Regions from separate parts of the Pantoea phyllosphaerae genome, predicted to be linked through region 3. Evidence: predicted binding sites of a transcription regulator. Region 3 holds the regulator's gene; each other region holds the start of a gene.

Region 1 (2,274 bases), on a different contig from region 3:
CGGCAGAGGCGGAGCCGGCGTTAAAGCCAAACCAGCCCACATAGAGGATCGCCGTGCCGGTGAAGACCATCGGCAGGTTATGCGGCTTGAACGCCTCTTTGCCGAAGCCGGCGCGTTTGCCTACCAGATAGGCGCCCACCAGGCCCGCGATGGCGGCGTTGATATGCACCACGGTGCCGCCAGCGAAGTCCAGCGCGCCATCCTGTGCCAGAAAACCGCCCGCCCAGACCATATGCGCAATCGGCAGATAGGCCAGCGTCACCCACACACCGACAAAAATCAGCACCGCGGAGAAGCGAATACGCTCGGCGATAGCGCCAACGATCAGCCCCACGGTGATGCAGGCAAACGACGCCTGGAACGCTACGTGGATATACTGATAGAAGCTGCCCATAACCGCTTTCAGCTCGATGTTTTTCAGCATCGCCCACTGGAAGCTACCGAAGAAGGCGTTGCCTTCGCTGAAGGCCAGCGAATAGCCGTACACAATCCACAGCACGCAGACCAGTGCAAACGTCACCGCCACCTGCGTCAGCATCGAGAGCACGTTTTTGCCGCGAATCAGACCGCCGTAAAACAGCGCAATCCCTGGAATTGTCATAAACAGCACCAGCGCGGTGCAAATCATCATAAAGGCGTTGTCGGCTTTATCCGCTACGGCAGGCGCAGCCATCGCCAGCGACGGTAACAGCGACAGGCTGATGAGGCCCAATAAGGTGAGTGCTTTATTCATTTTTTTCCATCCCATCAGATAACGTAGCCGAAATTAAAGCGCTGCTTCGTCGGTTTCACCGGTACGAATACGGATAACGCGCTGCAGCTCGGCAACAAAAATTTTGCCGTCACCGATCTTGCCGGTATAGGCCGCTTTGCTGATCACATCCACCACTTCGTCGAGCTGATCGTCGGCGATGGCAACGTCAATCTTGACCTTGGGCAGAAAGTTCACGCTGTACTCGGCGCCGCGATAGAGCTCTGCATGGCCTTTCTGGCGGCCGAACCCTTTAACTTCAGAGACGGTCAGCCCCTGAATGCCGATAGAGGAGAGAGCTTCGCGCACATCCTCCAGTTTGAACGGTTTGATGACCACGGTAACCAGCTTCATTGCATCCCCTCCGGGTAATAGACAAGTGAGTCGCCTCAGACACGCAGAGACAGAAGCAAAGGCTGTGCCAGGAATGAAGGAGCGAATGCGACGCGGCGTAAAGGCAGGCCGGGCCGGTTTGAAATGGCAAAAGAAGAGAGCGAGAGAAGAAAAGGGAAACCAGAGGCTAAATAATCTGCACTTCTTTGGTGCTTCTGGCCTCAAAGAAGTGCAAAGGGTAAGAACATTCTGATAAATGCGCGCAAAAAAGGTGCAATTTACTCCACGGTGGCGACGGCCTTGCCCGACGCGAGTTCATCGCCCGCCTGCTGCAGCTGATACATCTGCCAGTAGCGTCCCTGTCGCGCCAGCAGCGCGGCGTGATCGCCCTGCTCTACCACCTGACCACGATGCAGCACCAGAATCGTGTCCGCCTCGGTAATGGTCGACAGACGATGAGCGATCACCACCAGCGTGGTGTGCTGGCGTAGCCTGCTCAGCGTCTGCTGAATCGCCTGCTCGGTGCCAGAGTCGATATTGGCGGTCGCCTCGTCGAGGATAAGGATCTGCGGCATCGCCACCAGCACGCGCGCCAGCGCCAGCAGCTGCTTCTGCCCGACCGAGAGGGTATTGCCCTGCTCGCCCAGGCGCGTATGAATGCCGTCCGGCAATGCGCGCGCCAGCGAGGCGAGCTGCACCTGCTCCAGCGCCTGCCAGACCGCCTCTTCGCTGATATCGCGGCCGAGGCGCACGTTAGCCAGCAGGCTGTCCGCCAGCACCACAGGATCCTGCTGCACCATGGCGATACCGCGCCGCAGCGTCTGATGGCTGAGCTGGCCAACAGGACGATCGTCCAGCCAGATTTCGCCGCGCGTCGCCGGGTAGTAGCCCATCAGCAGATTCGCGAGGGTGCTTTTACCGCTGCCGGTATGGCCGACCAGCGCCACGAAGCTGCGCGGCGGCACCTCAAGGTTGATGTCGCTCAGCACCTCGCGATCGGCGCGATAGGCGAAACTTAGCTGACGCAGCGAGATGCGTCCTGACGCCAGCGGGCGATCGTCGCTGCCGTAGCGCTGCTGCGCGGCATCCATCAGCTCGAAGATTCGCTCGCCCGACACCACCGCCTGCTGCAGCATCGACTGCTGCGTCGTGAGTTCGATCAGCGGTTCGTTCAGGCGGCCAAGGTAGGT
Region 2 (2,274 bases), on a different contig from region 3:
AAAATCTTCTGCGCCCTGCGCGTCGCCGCTGCGTTAGCAGCCCCGGGGACTATCCTGTTGCCGCCTGAGGCGGCAACGCGACCGGTGCAGAATAAAGATTAAACGCTGTAGTAAAGTTCGAACTCAACCGGGTGCGGCGTCATGCGGATACGGTCATTTTCGACTTTACGCAGTTCGATGTAGGCATCGATGGCGTCGTCGGTGAACACGCCGCCGCGGGTCAGGAACTCGCGATCTTCGTTCAGTGCGTTCAGCGCTTCTTCCAGCGAACCCGCTACTTTTGGAATCTCCGCTTCTTCTTCCGGCGGCAGATCGTACAGGTTCTTGTCCATTGCATCGCCCGGGTGGATCTTATTGATCACGCCGTCCAGGCCAGCCATCAGCAGCGCGGTGAACGCCAGGTACGGGTTAGCGGCCGGATCCGGGAAGCGCGCTTCGATACGGCGGGCTTTCGGGCTGGCGACAACCGGAATACGGATAGAGGCGGAGCGGTTACGGGCAGAGTAAGCCAGCATAACCGGCGCTTCGTAGCCAGGCACCAGACGCTTGTAGGAGTTAGTGGTCGGGTTCGCCAGAGCATTGATCGCTTTCGCGTGCTTGATGATACCGCCGATGTAGAACAGCGCGGTTTCAGACAGGCCGCCGTACTTATCGCCAGCGAACAGGTTCACGCCGCCTTTAGAGAGCGACATATGGCAGTGCATACCTGAACCGTTGTCGCCAAACATTGGCTTCGGCATAAAGGTCGCGGTTTTGCCGTAGGCGTGCGCAACGTTGTGCACCACATATTTATAAATCTGAATTTCGTCCGCTTTCTTGGTCATGGTGTTGAAGCGGGTCGCCACTTCGTTCTGACCAGCCGTTGCCACTTCATGGTGATGTGCTTCAACCACCAGGCCCATCTGCTCCATGGTGAGACACATGGCGGAGCGGATATCCTGCGCGGAGTCAACCGGCGGAACCGGGAAATAGCCGCCTTTCAGGCCCGGACGGTGGCCTTTGTTGCCGCCTTCGTACTCTTTGCCGGTGTTCCAGGCCGCTTCGATATCGTCGATAGCGACGTGCGAGCCGGAAGTTGAAGAGCCGAAGCGAATGTCGTCGAACAGGAAGAATTCCGGCTCCGGTCCAAACAGCACGGTGTCGGCGATGCCTGATGAGCGCAGATACTCTTCAGCGCGTTTAGCGATAGAGCGCGGGTCGCGATCGTAGCCCTGCATGGTGCCTGGCTCGAGGATGTCACAACGGATGATCAGCGTCGGGTCTTCGAAGAACGGATCCAGAACGGCGGTGGTCGCGTCCGGCATCAGCACCATGTCTGATTCGTTAATGCCTTTCCAGCCGCCGATAGAGGAGCCATCAAACATTTTGCCTTCTTCGAAGAAGTCAGCGTTAACCTGGTGAGCAGGGATAGTAACGTGCTGTTCTTTACCTTTGGTATCGGTAAAACGCAGGTCAACAAACTTAACTTCGTGCTCGTTCATCATCGAGAGAACGTGTTCAGCGGACATACTCAACTCTCCTGGAAATGGTCATTGTCATCGTGGTGAGTGGCTGCGTCGTCTGAAACCTGAAGTGTCCGACCGCCATCCCCAACCAACCGATCTCGGCAAGCTCTGCAACCGTTGTGCAACTGCTGTTTTCGCTTATAAGAGATAAAGCGAATTCTGTGCCAACTTTCTTTTTTGCGGCTAAACCCTGCCTGTGCGCACCCTTTTGTTGCCAGCGCGCTGCACCAGCGTGGCAAATTTGCACCAAAGTTGTGCTTGCCCGCCTTTTAGTGGCACTAAAATGGTGCAAACCTCCAACTTAGTGCATTAAGTGCACCGCATCCAGCGCAAATTTCCGTCAGTGCAATAAACTTCAGGTGAAAAGTGTGATCGTGTTCAGTATCCCGCTTAATCCGTGTACAATAGCGCGCTATTTCTAATGCCTGAGGCAAAGTTGTGATCGAAAATTTGCGTAACATCGCCATCATCGCGCACGTCGACCATGGTAAGACCACCCTGGTTGATAAGCTGCTGCAACAGTCCGGTACCTTTGACGCGCGTACCGAAGCGACTGAGCGCGTGATGGACTCCAACGATTTGGAGAAAGAGCGTGGAATTACCATCCTCGCTAAAAACACCGCTATCAAATGGAATGACTACCGTATCAACATCGTTGATACCCCAGGACACGCCGACTTTGGCGGTGAGGTAGAGCGCGTCATGTCTATGGTTGATTCGGTGCTGCTGGTTGTCGATGCGATGGATGGCCCTATGCCGCAAACTCGCT
Region 3 (2,274 bases):
TCAGATCGTTGTTCATTGTCGTTTCACTTGCGAGTTCACAGAGCCGCGGGCCTGCCGCGCTAAACAGCCGCGCGGTATCCCGTGGCGCTTGCACAGATGGCAAAACGGGGCGGTAAATCCGCCCCATCCTGACCGCCCTGAGCGCGCGACAGGCGCGCTGCAAGCGTGAAGGTTAGTGTTTTTTCAGTTTGTCTTTATGCCGGGTGAGCTGACGGGCGAGTTTATCCACCAGTCCGTCAAGCGCCGCATACATATCTTCCGCTTCCGACGTGGCGTGCAGCTCGCCGCCGTTGACGTGCAAAGTCGCCTCTGCAACCTGAGTGACCTTTTCCACTTTCAGAACAATATAAACCTGATTAATACGATCGAAGTAGTGTTCCAGTTTGGCAAATTTCGTATTGATGAACTCACGCAGTGGTTCAGTGATTTCAACGTTTTGCCCAGTGAGGTTTAGCTGCATAGGTCTTCCTTCTCATTTCGGTCAAACCAGCTGTTTACGCTGGTTGGAGGGCGGGATAGATAAAGACTCGCGATATTTAGCGACGGTCCGGCGCGCCACCATAATGCCCTGTTCAGATAACATGGTGGTGAGCTTGCTGTCGCTCAAGGGTTTAGCGGGATTCTCCGCCGAGATTAATTTTTTCACCAGCGCGCGGATCGCCGTAGAAGAGGCTTCGCCGCCGCCTTCGGTATTCACATGGCTGGAGAAAAAATATTTAAGTTCAAAGATGCCGCGCGGGCTGTGCAGGTATTTCTGCGTGGTCACGCGAGAGATGGTGGACTCATGCATATCCACGGCCTGGGCGATATCCGCCAGCACCATAGGACGCATAAACTCTTCGCCCTGTTCGAAAAAGGCCTGCTGCTGCTCAACGATGCAGCGCGTGACTTTCAGCAGCGTATCGTTGCGGCTTTCCAGACTTTTGATCAGCCAGCGCGCTTCCTGCAGATTAGTGCGGATAAACTGACTGTCGCTGTCGTTCCGCGCCGCGCCGCCCATAGCGGCGTAATGCTGATTGATCCTGAGACGCGGCACGCTATCGGCGTTGAGATCCACCGTCCAGCGCTTGCCGACCTTACGCACCAGCACATCGGGAATGACATATTCCGGCTCGCCGGTCTGCACCGACTGGCCAGGACGCGGATCCAGCGACTGAATCAGCAGCATCGCCTCTTTCAGCACAACTTCTTTGAAGCGGGTGACGCGCATCAGGCTGCGGAAATCGTGGTTGGCCAGCAGGTCGAGATGATTGCTGACGATCAGGCGCGCCTCGGCCAGCATCGGCGTGGTCGGCGCGAACTGGGAAAGCTGCACCAGCAGGCAGTCGCGCAGATCGCGCGCGCCAACCCCCACCGGATCGAAGCGCTGAATACGCTTCAGCACCGCCTCGACCTCATCCAGCGCCAGCTCTTCATCGCCCATGCTGTCGAGGATCTCCTCAAGCGAAACGGTAAGATAACCAGTATCGTCGATGGCGTCGACGATCGAGGTGGCGATAGCGCGATCGGTATCGGTAAAGGGCGTTAAATCTACCTGCCACATCAGGTAATCCTGCAGCGACTGAGTCGTTTCGCCCTGATAGACCGGCAGCTCATCATCCTGATAGTCAGTACCGGTGCCGGAAGGGGTGCCTGCGGTATACATTTCGTCCCAGGTGGCGTCGAGCGGCAAATCGTCCGGCAGCTCTTTCTGTTCAAGCGCCTCGCGCGTGTCCAGCACCTCATCTTCCTGATAGTCGCGGCTGTCGATCTCTTCATGCATTTCAGCCTGTTCCAGCAGCGGATTACTCTCCAGCGCCAGCTGCAGCTCTTGTTGCAGCTCAAGCGTAGAGAGCTGCAGCAGCCGAATGGCCTGCTGCAGCTGCGGAGTCATCGCCAGCTGTTGGCTGAACCTGAGTTGCAAACCTTGCTTCATATTCAGGACGGGATTTCCTAAGCAAACATCGTATTAACGACACCTTATCAGAGTCTGAACTCTTCGCCCAAATAAACCCGTTTAACCTGCTCATCTTCAAGAATTTCATTCGGCGTGCCGTGAGCGATAAGACGCCCCTGGCTGACGATATAGGCGCGTTCGCAAACCGCCAGGGTTTCACGTACGTTATGGTCGGTAATCAGCACGCCAAGCCCGCTGTCGCGCAGATGCTCAATGATTTTTTTTATATCGATAACCGAGATGGGATCGACGCCGGCGAAGGGCTCATCCAGCAGGATAAATTTAGGATTAGCGGCCAGCGCGCGCGCAATCTCGACGCGGCGGCGCTCGCCGCCCGA

What was found. The regulator sigma-54, encoded in region 3, starts transcription at its own class of promoters, with help from an activator protein. The targets are predictions, from matches to a motif close to GTTGGCACANNTTTCGCTNT.
Region 1: a site for sigma-54 is predicted at 1,158-1,177, ahead of glnK (P-II family nitrogen regulator). Genes of this name have one in related genera too.
Region 2: a site for sigma-54 is predicted at 1,655-1,674, ahead of glnA (glutamate--ammonia ligase). Genes of this name have one in related genera too.

What each region holds. Positions count from the first base shown of each region.
Region 1 covers NZ_JBPFDE010000003.1:185,911-188,184, forward strand. The annotation lists gene amtB (ammonium transporter AmtB) at 1-733, opposite strand, end outside; gene glnK (P-II family nitrogen regulator) at 767-1,105, opposite strand; gene ACR6A7_RS06340 (SmdB family multidrug efflux ABC transporter permease/ATP-binding protein) at 1,363-2,274, opposite strand, start outside.
Region 2 covers NZ_JBPFDE010000015.1:90,112-92,385, reverse strand. The annotation lists gene glnA (glutamate--ammonia ligase) at 99-1,508, opposite strand; gene typA (ribosome-dependent GTPase TypA) at 1,944-2,274, shown strand, end outside.
Region 3 covers NZ_JBPFDE010000004.1:167,627-169,900, forward strand. The annotation lists gene ptsN (PTS IIA-like nitrogen regulatory protein PtsN) at 1-16, opposite strand, end outside; gene hpf (ribosome hibernation promoting factor) at 173-460, opposite strand; gene rpoN (RNA polymerase factor sigma-54) at 482-1,915, opposite strand; gene lptB (LPS export ABC transporter ATP-binding protein) at 1,963-2,274, opposite strand, start outside.